One region of the Mycobacteroides immunogenum genome, then DNA from elsewhere that is predicted to be linked to it. Evidence: predicted binding sites of a transcription regulator. Region 1 holds the regulator's gene; the other holds the start of a gene.
The links. Region 1 encodes LexA, which represses DNA repair genes until DNA is damaged. Its sites were predicted from a motif close to CGAACANNTGTTCG; they were not measured.
Positions count from the first base shown of each region.

Region 2: a site for LexA is predicted at 5,952-5,965, ahead of ABG82_RS20990 (error-prone DNA polymerase). Genes of this name have one in related genera too.

Region 1 is NZ_CP011530.1:3,303,974-3,311,472, forward strand. It holds gene sthA (Si-specific NAD(P)(+) transhydrogenase) at 1-268, shown strand, start outside; gene ABG82_RS16145 (proteasome assembly chaperone family protein) at 405-1,397, shown strand; gene ABG82_RS16150 (alpha/beta fold hydrolase) at 1,452-2,534, shown strand; gene ABG82_RS16155 (PhzF family phenazine biosynthesis protein) at 2,617-3,300, shown strand; gene nrdR (transcriptional regulator NrdR) at 3,316-3,780, opposite strand; gene ABG82_RS16165 (LysM peptidoglycan-binding domain-containing protein) at 3,911-4,423, opposite strand; gene lexA (transcriptional repressor LexA) at 4,653-5,327, shown strand; gene ABG82_RS16175 (GNAT family N-acetyltransferase) at 5,324-5,857, opposite strand; gene ABG82_RS16180 (acyl-CoA dehydrogenase family protein) at 5,864-7,018, opposite strand; gene ABG82_RS16185 (molybdopterin-dependent oxidoreductase) at 7,129-7,499, shown strand, end outside.
Region 2 is NZ_CP011530.1:4,229,800-4,237,298, reverse strand. It holds gene ABG82_RS21020 (SDR family oxidoreductase) at 1-1,460, opposite strand, end outside; gene ABG82_RS21015 (hypothetical protein) at 1,590-2,048, shown strand; gene ABG82_RS21010 (PH domain-containing protein) at 2,048-2,575, shown strand; gene ABG82_RS21005 (alpha/beta hydrolase) at 2,903-3,880, opposite strand; gene ABG82_RS21000 (TetR family transcriptional regulator) at 4,106-4,678, opposite strand; gene ABG82_RS20995 (alcohol dehydrogenase catalytic domain-containing protein) at 4,783-5,808, opposite strand; gene ABG82_RS20990 (error-prone DNA polymerase) at 5,979-7,499, shown strand, end outside.

The DNA.
Region 1 (7,499 bases):
GCTGGCGCGCGGTCAGATCGCCGGGGATTCCTACGGCATGCTCAAGCTGTTGGTGTCCACCGAGAACCTCAAGCTGCTCGGAGTTCACATCTTCGGGTCCGACGCCACCGATCTGGTGCACATCGGCCAGGCGGTGATGGGCTGCGGCGGAACGGTCGAATACCTGGTGGACGCGGTATTCAACTACCCGACGTTCTCGGAGGCGTACAAGGTGGCCGCGCTCGACGTGATGAATAAGATCCGCGCGCTGAACCAGTTCAAGGCCTGAGGTATTTCGCGCTGGGCGAATACCGTCCCCGCGCGGAATTCGCATCCCGCCTGGGCCGTTGAGCCCATAGGTACATTCGCCGTTTGCCTACCGGTAAGGGACACTGGTGGGACCAGGACGCGAAGGGAGGCGAGCCATGACCAGCAATGAGGGCGCAGAGCCACAGCCGTACAAACCGGATCAGAGCGGCATGTACGAGCTGGAATTTCCGGGACCACAGCTGGCATCTGCTGATGGACGCGGTCCGGTGCTCGTGCACGCGCTACAGGGATTCTCCGATTCGGGTCATGCCGTGAAGCTGGCCGCGGCGCATCTGCGCAGCACGCTCGAAAGCGAGCTGGTGGCCTCGTTCGCGATCGATGATCTGCTGGACTACCGATCGCGCCGTCCGGTGATGACGTTCAAGAGCGATCACTTCACCGAGTACGCCACTCCCGAGCTCAACTTGTACGCCCTCAAAGACACCAAGGGCACGCCGTTTCTGCTGCTGGCTGGACTTGAGCCGGATCTGAAGTGGGAGCGCTTCGTCAATGCGATCCGGCTGCTGGCTGACCAGCTCGGTGTGCGCAAGACCATCGGCTTGGGTGCTATTCCGATGGCGGTTCCGCACACCCGCCCGATCACCTTGACCGCGCATGGCAACGATCGCAAGACCCTTGATGAGCACCCGGGCTGGATCGATGAGGTTCAGGTGCCGGGCAGCGCATCCAATCTGCTGGAATTCCGCCTTGCCCAGCACGGGCACGACGTGGTCGGCTTCGCCGTGCATGTACCCCATTACCTGGCCCAGACCGACTACCCGGAGGCCTCGCAGCGCCTGCTGGAGGAGGTCGCCAGGACCGGCGATCTGGAGCTGCCCCTGCAGGAGCTCACTGAGGCGGCCGCCAAGGTGCGCAATCAGATCAATGAGCAGGTCGAAGGCAGCGAGGAAGTGGCCCAGGTGGTGCAGGCGCTGGAACGCCAGTACGACGCCTTTGTGGCCGCCCAGGAGAACCGCTCGTTGCTGGCCCGGGACGAGGAACTGCCCAGCGGCGATGAGCTGGCCGGAGAGTTCGAGCGATTCCTCGCCGAACAGGCCAAGTTCGGCGACGACCCGTCGGGTCCGACGCCGGGAGGCCCGATTCTCTAGCCCGGTTATGCGCTCACCGCGCCAAATTTGCGGCGACGGGTGAAAATACTTCGTATGAATCCTCCACCGCGGCTCTTGCGTCCGGTGCCGGATGCCGAGCGCATCGACGGCGTCGAGGACGACGGCGGCACTCCCTCCGCCGACGACACATCGACGCGTCCGCGGCTGGCCTTCCGCACCATCCACGGCTACCGGCGCGCCTTCCGGATCGCGGGATCGGGCCCGGTACTGCTGCTCATCCACGGGATCGGCGATAACTCGGCGACTTGGGAGAGCGTGCACGCGCAGCTCGCCGAGCACTTCACCGTGATCGCACCCGACCTGCTGGGGCATGGACAGTCGGACAAGCCGCGCGCCGACTACTCGGTAGCGGCCTATGCGAACGGCATGCGTGACCTGCTGGCGGTGCTGGACATCGAGCGGGTCACGGTTGTCGGGCATTCGCTGGGTGGTGGTGTGGCGATGCAATTCACCTATCAGTTCCCACACCTGGTCGAGCGGCTCATTCTGGTGGCACCCGGCGGGGTGACCAAGGACGTCAACATCGTGTTGCGTTGTGCGTCCATGCCATTCATCGGTGATGCGCTGGGGCTGTTGCGGCTGCCGTTGGCCATGCCGATGATCCGACTGGGCGGAGCGGTGGCCCGCGCAACATTCGGGCGGGCGGGAATGGGCCGCGATATCCCCGATGTACTGCGCGTACTCGCTGACCTCCCCGAACCCACGGCCTCGGCCGCGTTCACCCGGACACTGCGCGCCGTGGTGGATTGGCGCGGCCAGGTGGTGACCATGCTGGACCGATGTTATTTGACCGAATCTGTTCCTGTTCAGCTGATTTGGGGCAGTGACGATCTGGTGATCCCGGTCAGCCACGGCCACCTCGCGCACGCCGCGATGCCCGGTTCGACGCTGGAGATATTCGACAAATCCGGGCATTTCCCCTTCCATGACGATCCCGAGCGATTCATCGCTATCGTTCGCCAATTCATCGCTTCCACCGAACCCGGCGAGTACGACGAGAAAGAACTGCGCCGATTGCTGCGCACCGGCGTCACCGAACGTGCCATCGGCGGGGCCGCACGCACCCGTATGGCCGTGCTCGATGCCATGGGCACCGACGAGCGCAGCGCCACCTGATCCGAGAAATCAAGCGCTGCCGAAGAATTGCCTGATCACGGGTCCTCGTGTGCGCGGCACGCGATGGACGTAGAGTCGAAGAATGAGCGTTGATGTCGCGGTTGTTCGCGTATTCACCGACGAAACGGGCAACTTCGGCAATCCCTTGGGTATCGCCAACGGCGCCGACGTGGCCCCGGAGGAGCGCCAGCAGGTTGCTGCCCGATTGGGGTTCAGCGAAACGGTTTTCGTCGATCTGCCAGCCGAAGGATCCAACACCGCACACCTGCGGATTTTCACTCCGGCAGTAGAGCTTGCCTTCGCCGGGCATCCCACGGTGGGGCTGGCGTGGTGGCTGCGCGAACGTGGCACTCCGGTCAACACCCTGCAAGTTCCCGCGGGAGTGCTGCAGGTGAGCTATGACGACCGGACGTGGATACGGGCCCGGTCCGACTGGGCCCCGGAGACCGATTTCCATGAGGCGCTCTCCCCTGCCGATGTGGAGGCCGCCGACCCCTCCGACTACGCGGACGAACTGCTGCATTGCGTGTGGGCGTGGCAGGACCGCGACGCCAGCCTGGTCCGTTCCCGGGTGTTCGCGTCCGATCTGGGTGTCAACGAGGACGAGGCGACCGGCTCAGTGGCCGCGCGGATGACTGACCTGCTCAGCCGTGACTTGATCATCAATCAGGGCAAGGGGTCGCAGATCCTCACACAGTGGAGCCCCGAGGGCTGGGTGACGATCGGTGGCCGTGTGGTCGCCGATCAGCCGCTCACGTTGGACTAGGACCCGACCAACGGCTCAGGACCCCGCTGGGGCGTCCCGATGGGCCCTCAGTGCGGCGATCTCACGCTCGAAATCCTCGGCGGAGCTGAACCCCCGGTACACCGAGGCGAAGCGCAGGTAGGCGACTTCATCCAGGTCGCGCAGTGGACCCAGGATGGCCAGACCCACCTCATTGCTGGGGATCTCTGGGGACCCGGCGGCCCGGACGGCATCCTCGACCTGCTGGGCAAGCAGATTCAGCGCATCGTCATCGACATCACGGCCCTGGCAGGCACGGCGTACACCCTTGACGACCTTGTCGCGGCTGAACGGCTCGGTGACGCCGCTGCGCTTCACGACGGCCAAGACGGCGGTCTCGACGGTGGTGAAACGACGGCCGCACTCTGGACACGATCGCCGGCGTCGTATCGCCTGGCCTTCGTCCGCTTCGCGGGAATCGACAACACGCGAGTCAGGATGACGGCAGAACGGACAGTGCATCACTGCTCCTTCGCCGGTTCTGGACTCGATGTCGTTGAGCTGGGTTTGTTGACGCACCGCGCAACGCGCCCAGACCGGTGTCGAGGATACCCGTGCTCCCGCACGCCCGAAGGTCACGCCCGGCTGCCGATCAGCCGACCGGAGAAACCAGCGTCTGACCGGCTTGCACTGTCGCCGAGTCGAGTTCATTGAGTTCCCGGATCTTGGACACCACGGCCGACCGTGGCGCCTCCGGCGCGACACGTGAGGCCACGTCTGCCAGGGTCTCCCCGGGAGCGACCTGCACTACCGCCACCCGCTCCGGCACACCCGCGCCCCCGACGCCTGCGGCGCTCACCTGGCCGAGCATCAGCAGCCACATCGTCGCCACCGCGGCACCCACCGCGACGAGGATGGTGGCCTTCAGGCTCACCGGGCGGCGACCATGCACCCGATGCGGCATCGCCGAGACGCGGATGCCGTTACCGCGGTATGCGACCGGCCTGCCCGCGGGCCGGCGATACGCGACAGTGCGCACCGGTAGCGCCCGCCGTTGGGTCAGCGGGTATTGGGCGCTATAGGCGCGCGCCTGTGGGGCGTACTCGCGCGGCGCGTGCTCGCGAGCGTGAGAACTACGCGGCGGGGCGAGAACGTTTGTGCTCATCTGCATGCCCTTCCTGTCCAGTCGATCGGTCGGCCCGTTCGCTCTTATGTTCGAATGTACTCGATCATGTGTTCGATGTCCGAACATGTGATCGATTTGTAGCATCCGGTACCGACAAGTGGCCCTGAGCAGCACCGATACACCCCATCGGCGGGCCGCCAGGCATGCGTCGCGACACGCATCGAACACATGTTTGATAAATGTCGTCGACAGGTCTAGATTCGGGCCCATGAGCGATACACCCAGCAAGGGACCCGCCACCGGTTCACTGACCGAGCGCCAGCGGACCATCCTGGAGGTCATCCGCGCATCGGTGAATGAACGGGGCTACCCCCCGAGCATCCGCGAAATTGGAGACGCCGTCGGGCTCACCTCCACATCCTCGGTCGCCCATCAACTACGCACCCTCGAACAGAAGGGCTTTCTGCGGCGTGATCCGAACCGTCCACGCGCCGTTGATGTTCGGGGCCTCGATGATTCTCATACCCCATCGGCCACCACCGATGTGATCGGCTCCGGCGACCTGCCGGAACCGACGTTCGTCCCCGTTCTCGGACGTATCGCCGCCGGTGGTCCCATCCTGGCCGAGGAGGCCGTCGAGGATGTCTTCCCACTCCCCCGCGAACTTGTCGGCGAGGGATCGCTGTTCCTGCTCAAGGTGGTGGGTGAGTCGATGATCGACGCCGCGATCTGTGACGGCGACTGGGTGGTGGTACGCCAGCAGAATGTCGCCGACAACGGCGATATCGTGGCCGCGATGATCGACGGCGAAGCGACCGTCAAGACATTCAAGCGGACGGCGGGCCATGTCTGGCTGATGCCGCACAACCCGCTCTTCGAACCGATCCCCGGTAACGACGCCGCCATCCTCGGCAAGGTCGTCACGGTTATCCGCAAGGTCTAAATGCCTGCGGGCGCCGGTCCTGGGGCCGAGGAATCGTCGGCAGAGGTCAAGAACAACTGAAAATGCGTAACGTCATGCCAGCTGCCCAGCTTGTACCCGATCCGGCGATACAACGCGACCTGTTCGAATCCCATTGTCAGGTGTAGCTTTTCGCTCGCTTCATTGGGCGTCACGACTACGGCGAGCACTGTGCGGTAGCCGAGATCGCGGAGCCGGTCCAATAGCGCGGCATACAGCAGGCGTCCCGCGCCGCGCTGCCGCCGCGCGCCATCGACATAGACACTGACCTCGCAGGCCCACTGGTAGGCCATGCGTGATTTCCACGGCGCCGCATAGGCGTAGCCGAGAATATCCCCACCGTCCTCGGCCACCAGCCAGGCATGGCGGTGGGCCGCCGTCTGGATGCGTTCGGCAAGAACGGCATCCGACGGCGGCACCTCCTCGAACGAAATGGCCGTATCGGTCACGTACGGCGCATAGATCGCCGCGCACGCGGCCGCGTCGGCGGCCGTCGCGTCACGAATATGCATGGGCGACTAGAGCGAACGCCCGATGATCTCCTTCATGATCTCGGTAGTTCCGCCGTAGATCGTCTGGATACGGGAGTCCATGTACGCCCGGGCGACCGGGTACTCACGCATGAAGCCGTAGCCGCCATGCAGCTGCAGGCAGCGGTCGATCAGGTGGACCTGCTTCTCGGTGCTGTACCACTTGGCCATCGCGGCCTGCTCGACGCTCAGCTCCTTCTTGTTGAGCAGCGTGATGAATTCGTCGACCATGATCCGGATCATGGTGGCGTCGGTGGCGAGCTCGGCCAGCACAAAGCGGCTGTTCTGGAAGCTCTTGATCGGCTTGCCGAACGCCTTGCGCTCAGATGTGTACTGGATGGTCGCCTCGAGCATGGTTTCCATCGCCGCGGCCGCGACGACCGCGATCGACATGCGTTCCTGCGGCAGGTTCTGCATGAGGTAGATGAAGCCCTGGCCCTCTTGACCCAGCAGGTTGGCAGCGGGCACCCGAACGTCGGTGAAGGACAGCTCGGCGGTGTCCTGAGCGTCCAGACCCATCTTGTCGAGCTTGCGGCCGCGCTCGAAGCCCTCCATACCGCGCTCCACCACGATGAGCGAGAAGCCCAGCGCGCCCTTCTCCGGGTCGGTCTGGGCGACCACGATCACCAGGTCGGCGTTGATGCCGTTGGTGATGAAGGTCTTCGCGCCATTGAGAATGTAATGATCGCCATCCTTGACCGCGCGGGTCTTGATGCCCTGCAGGTCGCTGCCGGTACCCGGCTCGGTCATGGCGATGGCGCTGATCAGCTCGCCGGAACAGAATCCCGGGAACCAGCGGGCCTTCTGCTCGTCATTGGCCAGATCCCGGAAGTACGGGCCGGCGACATCGTTGTGCAGGGTGAAACCAATACCCGACTGACGGGCCTTGGTGATCTCTTCACCGATGATGGCGTTGTAGCGGAAATCGACGAGTCCACCGCCACCGAACTCCTCGGGCATATCGGTGCCCAAGAAGCCCTGTTTGCCGGCCTCGACCCACAGCGAGCGGTCGACGATCTTGTTCTCGTCCCACTCCTCGCGGTAAGGCTCGGCGTGCCGTTCCAGGAAGGTCTTGAACGACTCGCGGAACAGTTCGTGCTCGGGTTCGAAAATGGTGCGTGTGAACTTAACGGCGCCGGCCATGATCACCTTCCGGTTTGGGTTTACGTACTTGGCAGAATGTATACCAACCCACTGGTCGGTTGGCACTCGCCTACCTGGTTTCGACGGACAGAAAGCCTAGGCTGATCGGGGTGACCAGGCCGGCACTTTCACATACCCACTGGGGTGCGTTCACGCCCGAGGTTCGCGACGGCGAGGTGATCGGCGTCACCCCCTTGGGCACAGACACCGATCCTTCCCCGCTGCTGCACAACATTCCCGGCTCCCTCCGGCATCAGGCCCGGGTTACCGCGCCATCCATACGCCGCGGCTGGTTACGCGACGGTCCCGGCCCCAGTACGAAGCGCGGCGCCGACGAGTACGTCGAGGTGTCCTGGGATGAGTTGACCGAAGTGCTGGGCGATGAACTGCGCCGCGTCGTCGACACTCATGGCAATGAAGCCATCTACGGCGGCTCGTACGGCTGGGCCAGCGCCGGACGTTTCCACCACGCCCAGAGCCA
Region 2 (7,499 bases), 930 kb from region 1:
GGAAGAAGTGCCAGCACCAGCCGGACCGCGCCGAAGTAGTTGATCGCCATGACTCGCTCGTAGTCATGGAATCGATCCACGGTATTGACCACCGAACGGCGAATTGAGCGCCCCGCGTTGTTGACCAGGTAGTCCACGTGGCCGAACTGACCGAGAATGCTCTTCACGGTGTCGTCGACGGCGGCGTAGTCGGTGAGATCGCAGGGGAACGCGTGGGCCTTACCGCCGTCCTCCCGGATCTCCGTGACCAGTTGATCGAGTGCCTCCCCGTCGCGTGCGACGGCGAATACCGTGCCACCGCGCTTGGCGACGGCGATGGCCGCGGCGCGCCCGATACCGCTGGATGCGCCGGTGATGATGACGTGCCGTCCCACCAGTGGCCCGGCGGGGTCATCGCGGCGGTACCGCTCGGGGTCTAGGTTTCTGCGCCAGTACTGATACAGCCTGCCCGCGTAGCTGCCGAACGGGGGAACCTTGATGCCGCTGGGGCGCAATGCTTCTTGCGTCGCGTCGGAGATGAAGGTGGGCATGATCTCGGTGATGTCGACTACCTCGGGCGGGATGCCGAGCTGGGTGACCAGCATGTTGCGCCAGACCTTGACGGTGCCGCGCGCCCGCAGGAACGGGGTGGCCACGGCGTGCGGAAGCGAGCCACGTACGGGTGGCAATCCGGCGGCGGCGGCAATGCCGGAGTAGATATCGCGAAGGTAGGTCACCTCGGGGTTGGTCAGGTGGAAGGCTTGCCCATCGCGCCCCTCCTGGTGCATCAACTCGACGGTGGCGTCGACGACGTAATCGACGGGAACGATGTTGGAGCGCCCGGCCTTGGGCAGCATCATCGGTGTGAACCGGGGCAGACGCGCGAGCTTGGCCAGAATTCCGAAGAAGTAGTACGGACCGTCGATCTTGTCCATCTCGCCGGTCTTGGAATCGCCGACGACGACGGCGGGCCGGTAAATCCGATAGCGCAGACCGGGTTCCGAGCGCACCAGCAGCTCGGCCTCGAATTTGGTTTGGTGATAGGGCGTCGGCAGGTCCTGGTTGACGTCAAAGTCTTCTTCGGTGAATTCGCCTTCGTAACTGCCCGCGACCGCGATGGAGGAGATGTGGTGCAGGGTGGCGCCCGTGCGCTTGGCCAGCGCGATCACCGATCGGGTGCCCTCGACGTTCGCGGCACGCTGTGCCTGGTCGTCCACGGTGACGTCGTAGATCGCGGCACAGTGCACGATGTGATCGGCGGCGATCGGGTCTCCTTCGGTGGGCAGGCCGAGATCGGGCTGGGTGAGATCACCGACCAGTGGCTGTACCCGGTCATCCCATTGTCCGGCGAGCTTTTCGAAACGTGACAGGGATTCGCGACGTACCAGGACGCCGACTTCGGCGCCCGGTTGGGTCTCGAGGATTCGGGTCACGATCCGTCGTCCGATGAAGCCGGTGCCGCCGGTGACGATGTATTTCACGCGCTACCCCTGAGACTGTTAGACCGCTTATCGGCCCGTTTGGAGCCATCGTTGCCGTTTTGGGGTGTTTCGTCAACGATGTGTGACAAGTTCGTCATCGCCGAGTTAGCCATAGGGAATACTCCAGGAATGTCGCGCACCCAGGTGTTCACCGCCGCTCGCGGCGCGGGCAACGTTGCCTGGTGGGTATTTGTGGTTGCCGCCTTGGTGAACCGGGGCTTGGGCCCACGGGGCTGGGATTGCGGGTGGACCGCATACACCCCGCTCACCGACGGTCAGCCACGCCGCTATGCCGACTATGTGCCGTTTGACCCCACCGTGCAGCTGGTGGGCGTGGTGGCCTGGGTCGCCTTCTGCGTGGTGGTGATCACGGCCGTCGTCGAGTTGGCCATTGTCCGGCGGTGGATTGCCGTGTGGACGGTGGTGATTCCGTTCGCCTCGTTGGGTCTGATCGCCTATGCGCTCGGTGAGCTCGACCGTACGATCGTCTGGTCGCCGGTCGTGGTGCTGTTTTTCGTGCTGGTGGCCGTCGCGATACGGCAGGTATGGATGCGTCGGTTTGCTCCGGCGGTGAGGGAACAGCGGTGATCGATACGGTGTCAACGGAGCGTACGGCGCCGATCGCGCCGGTCGAACTCGGTGCCAGCAGATCGGCACCGGTTCTCTGGGCCGTCCAATACGCACTGGCCTGTATTCCGCTGGTTCTGGTCGTCGCGGCGGTGTGGGCAGTTACGGCGTTGCCCGCCCATGCGACGACCCCGCTACAACACGTTATTGGCGCACTGGGGTTGCTGTGCGTGTCATGTGCGGTCGCGTGGGTGGTGCTTCGCCCGCTGCAGCGTTATCGGACGTATCGGTGGGGCGTCCTGGACGACAGCTTGGTATACATCGCTTCGAAGAGGTTGTGGCTCAAATCTTTTTGGGTTATTCCTCTTTCCTTGGTGCGGACCGTGGAGCTGCGTCAGGACCGACTGCAGCGGTCGTTGGGGTTGGCGGCGGTGGTGGTCCGGGCGGACCAGGGCGAACTGCGGATCGTGGGCCTGGATGCCGAGACCGCGCAAGACGTCGTCGAGAAGCTGTTCAGGCTGGTGGACGGGGCCTCGCTGTATCAATGAGGTGACGTTGTTCTCTGCCACGGCAGTGCCTTGAGTGTTAGCATCGCTGCACTGCGATGGACTAATTATGTTCTCCGACAATGATTCTGGTGTCGACGTCCATGGTGCCCGCGGTATCCACCCGCTCGGGCATCGTTTTCCTCAACGGCTACACCTGCTTTTCAACAGTGTTGGCGGCCCGTTCCGCGCGAAGATCGCTGGCTAGTCGCGGTTTTCGTCAAGTGTGTACGTCAGACAATCCGGCACGGTCGAGCGGAGCGGGCCTGTGGCCCGCCGCGCTCACTACCGTCGTGAATCTCATATACGACTTCCGGTCCGCAGAACTGTTCAGGCTCCGTGTTCGCGGAACCAGTCGGCAGCAGCGCCTGCAGTGCGGTCGACCACGTAAGGGGTGTCGTAGTACTCCGAGTGGAACACGTCGTTGTCCCAGACCAGCTTCTTGTCTGCGGTAGGGATCGACTCAAAGTGCCGCTTGGCGGAAATGGGGCTCAAGCAGTAGTCACCGTGGAAGACGATCGCAGGCTTCTGGAGTTTCGCGATGCCGGGAACGGTGGAATATCCGAAGTGGTCCAGGTCGCTCATGATGGCGTAGCGGTTCTCGAAGCCCTTCAGCGTCCACGGCCCATACCAAGCCCACACCGCCGGGCCCGGCAATCCCGCTCGTGAGCCCACCGTGGGGTCGGCGAGATCAGGGGAGACCAGCGGCTGGTAGACGACTTCCCCGGTCGTCTCGTAGAGCTCCTTGGCCTCACGTGCCCGCTGCAAACGCTCCGACAGCAGCGTCTCTAGCTGTTCCCGCGATGGCAGAGAAGCCTCGTCGAATGGGTTGGTTACGACCCCCGCGGTGACAGGGAACAGGTCGGCATCCGCGTCACGGAAGTAGCCGGTCACGCAGGCGACTGCCTTGATCCGGTCGTCATAGGACGCCACATCGAGCAGCTCGGGACCACCCTGGCAGATGCCAAGCGCGAAGACGCGCGATGCGTCCACATCTGATCTGCCCACCAGGTAGCTGAGTGCCGAGACCACGTCCTCGTTCTTCATTACCGGGTTCTCGAGCCTACGGGGCTGACCGCTGGACTCGCCGACCGTACGCGGGTCGAAAGCGAGTGCGACGAACCCCTCGTCGGCTAGCCGGGTCGAATATTGCGTGGGGGCCTGTTCCTTTTCGAACGAGTAGGGCCCGAGTGTCACGACCGCCGGGAACGGGCCGTCGCCCTTCGGTCGGTACACGTCTCCCACCAGGGTTTCCCCGTGCGAGGGAAAGGTGACCTTTTCGACTGTGTAGTTGCCATGCTGAGCCACTTGGTGTTCCTCCATTTGAATGTTGCGGACCATGGTGAGTGATAGCTGGTAGATGGATACTATCTAGTTAGTTACCTAGATGCGACCGACAGCCTAGCTTTGGACGTGTAGGTAACCAGTGCCCCCGGTCGGGTGTGTGAGCCCGATTTAGGATCTTGCTGGGCGAGGGTGTTGTGGCACGCTATCGGGCGATGTGGAGTGCTTCAGCTGTGGCGACAGAGCCGGTCATCGTCCCGCGATGGCGATGAGGGCCTCGACCGCCGCGATGAGTGCGGTCCGGTGTGCGGCCAGGCGCTCCGGGCTGAAGGGCTCGGCTGCGGTCAGGCCGCGCAGGGCCGGCGAGGCACCGAGCCAGGCGGTGGTCAGTCCGAGCACGAGCGCCAAGATGTCGGCCGGCTCGGCATCACCTGTAGGTGGCCGTGTTTCGGTGATCGCAGCGACCTTTGACGCGTAGGCCGCAGTTTCGGCAGGGCCTGCGACGGGCCGTTCCAACTGGGCCCAGGTGGCCAGCCGCAGGTGCTCGGGATGCTTGATGAGGTGGTCGAACAACGCGCCCGCGTAGCCGGGCAGATCCTGCGGAGTGAACGGGACCGCATCCGACATGCGCTGGATGGAATGCGCGACGACGGTGTCGAACAACGTCTCCTTGTTGGTGTAGTAGACGTAGAGCAACCGCTTGTTGGCTTCCGCGGCGGCGCCGATCCGGTCGACGCGCGCACCGGCCAGCCCGTGCTCGGCGAACTCCGCGAACGCGGCGTCGAGCAGCCGCTTCTTGGTCGCAGAGGCATCGGGCGGCATGTCCCTGAGCCTAGAGCCAAGCGACCGCATGATGAGCCAACCGTCACCGGCCGGGTGGATTCCCGGCCGGTGACGACCCCCGACCCCGCATTGTGGTGCGAGTTTTAGCCGGCCGTGGATGGGGTGAACACTCCACGGAAGCGCACCTGGCCGGATACGAGGCGGTCATACGCCTCGGTGGCCTGATCCAGGGAGTAGGTCTGCACGATGGGCTTCACCCGTCCCTTGGCGGCGTAGTCGAGCACTTCGGCAAGTCGCTGAAGGCCGCCGTGCGTTGAACCGATCACCTTCTGTCGCATCATGTGAAAGGGCACGCCTTCGGACGAGATCGAGAATGGATGGTTGAAATCCAGGCCGCTGAGCGCCACACGGCCGTCCGGTCGCAGTCCTGCCATTGCCTCTTGAGCGGCGGAGAACGCATTTGTTGTCACCATGAGGACGTCGGCGCCACCCAGTTCAAGCAGCTCTTTCCCGCTTGCGACGACATGATCGGCCCCGAGTTGCAGGGCCAGATCCCGTTTGTCGGGGGAGTGCGTGATCGCGATGGTCTCGAATCCGCTCGCCTTGGACAGCTGCACCGCGACATGTCCAAGGCCACCGATACCTACCACGGCCACCCGTTCGTGTGGCTGTGGTGCGGCGTCCCGGAAGCTGCTCCAGGTGGTGTATCCGGCGCACATCATCGGTGCGGCCAGCTCGTAGGGGAGCCCGTCCGGCAAGAGCACCGTGCCCTCGGCGGCGAGCGCGACGTACTCGGCGTGACCGCCTTGTGCGGAGAATCCTGAGGTGCGCGGATTCGCGCAGTTCATGGCGGTCTGGCCGGTCAGGGGGCGGTTTTCCCGACAGTAGGCGCAGCGCCCGCAGGCGGATTGCACCCAGGTGGCGCCCACTCTGTCTCCTACCTGGCGAGTGTGTACGCCGGCGCCCACCTCGACGACCTCACCGACGATTTCGTGGCCGGGAGTTTGTGGGTAGATGTCGCCGCCGAAGCCCTGGGTTGCCCAGGCGTCGGTGTAGCACATGCCGGAGGCATGGACCTTGACCAGAACCTGGCCAGGTTCTGCGGTGGGGGTGGGCACCTCCTGTACTTGCCAGGGTTGGTTGGCGCCTGTCATGACAATGGCTTTCATAACGATCTCTCCTTGGCTGAGTATGTGCCGCAGGGTTATCTGCCCCGTTGTTGTGAAGGCTAGCGAACGTATTCTCAAATATCAATAACTAGATAGTTACTTAGCTGGGATAAATGATGGAAGCCGATCCCGCATGGACGTATCGAACATATGTTCGATATACTGTGAGGGTGGGCTGGTCGCAGGGTCCGCCGACCTGGGCGGAAATGGAACGGGTGCTCGACGGGCGCCTCAATCCCCATGCCCCACCGGGTGATGGTGGGGACGGTCCCGCATGGAGCCGAAAGCGTCCGCCCTACAAGCCGCCGCCGCAGGAGCGTGGGCGCTCGGGGGTGCCGTATGCGGAGCTGCACGCGCACTCGGCATTCAGCTTTCTCGACGGTGCCAGCCTGCCGGAGGAGATGGCGCAGGAGGCCGCGCGCCTGGATCTCAAGGCGCTGGCCATCACCGATCACGACGGTTTCTATGGGGTCGTCCGTTTCGCGGAAGCCGCCAAGGAACTCGGCCTGCCCACAGTGTTCGGCGCGGAACTATCCCTGGGTGGGCAGGGCAATACGGAGGATTCGGTACATCTGCTGGTGCTGGCCCGCGGACAGGAGGGGTACCGGCGGTTGTCGCGGCAGATGGCCGCCGCGCACTTATCGGGCGGAACACCTAAAGATCGAAAGGGTAAGCCGTGCTATGACCTTGACGCGCTCACCGAGGCCGCCGCAGGGCATTGGCACATTCTGACCGGGTGTCGCAAGGGGCATGTACGCCGGGCTCTGGCCGCCGGCGGTCCCGCTGCCGCCGAGAAGGCGCTGGCCGATCTGGTGGATCGATTCGGTGCCGATCGGGTCAGCATCGAACTCAGCAGGCATGGCCACCCGGACGACGATGAACGCAACGCCGAGCTGGCCGCGCTGGCCCCGGGCTTGGGTGTCGGCGTCATCGCCACCACGGCAGCACATTTCGCCACACCCAAGAGTGGGCGGCTGGCCATGGCGATGGCGGCGGTGCGGGCGCGCAAGAGCCTCGATGACGCGGCAGGCTGGCTGGATCCAGTGGGTGGGGCGCATCTGCGTTCCGGGGATGAGATGGCGCGGCTGTTTTCGCACTGCCCGGAGGTGGTGACGGCAGCCGCCGAGCTGGGGGAGGCGTGCGCCTTCGACCTGCGGCTCATCGCCCCGCAGTTGCCGCCGTTCGACGTCCCGTCCGGTCACACCGAGGACAGCTGGCTGCGGCATCTGGCCCTGGAAGGTGCCGAGCGTCGATACGGCCCCCGGCCCGGCGCGCAGAAGGCCTACGCTCAAATCGAGCGTGAGCTGGAAATCATTGCGCAGCTGAATTTTCCGGGCTATTTCCTGGTGGTGCACGACATCACCCAGTTCTGCCGTCGCAGCAATATTTTGTGCCAAGGTCGTGGTTCGGCGGCCAATTCGGCGGTCTGCTACGCCCTCGGGGTTACCAATGTCGATCCGGTGGCCAATGGTCTGCTATTTGAGCGGTTCCTGTCGCCGGCCCGTGATGGGCCGCCGGACATCGATATCGATATCGAATCGGACGAACGGGAACAGGCCATCCAGTACGTCTACAACAAGTACGGTCGCGAGTACGCGGCGCAGGTGGCCAATGTGATCACCTATCGTGGTCGGATGGCCGTGCGGGACATGGCCAAAGCGCTCGGCTTCGCGCAGGGGCAGCAGGATGCC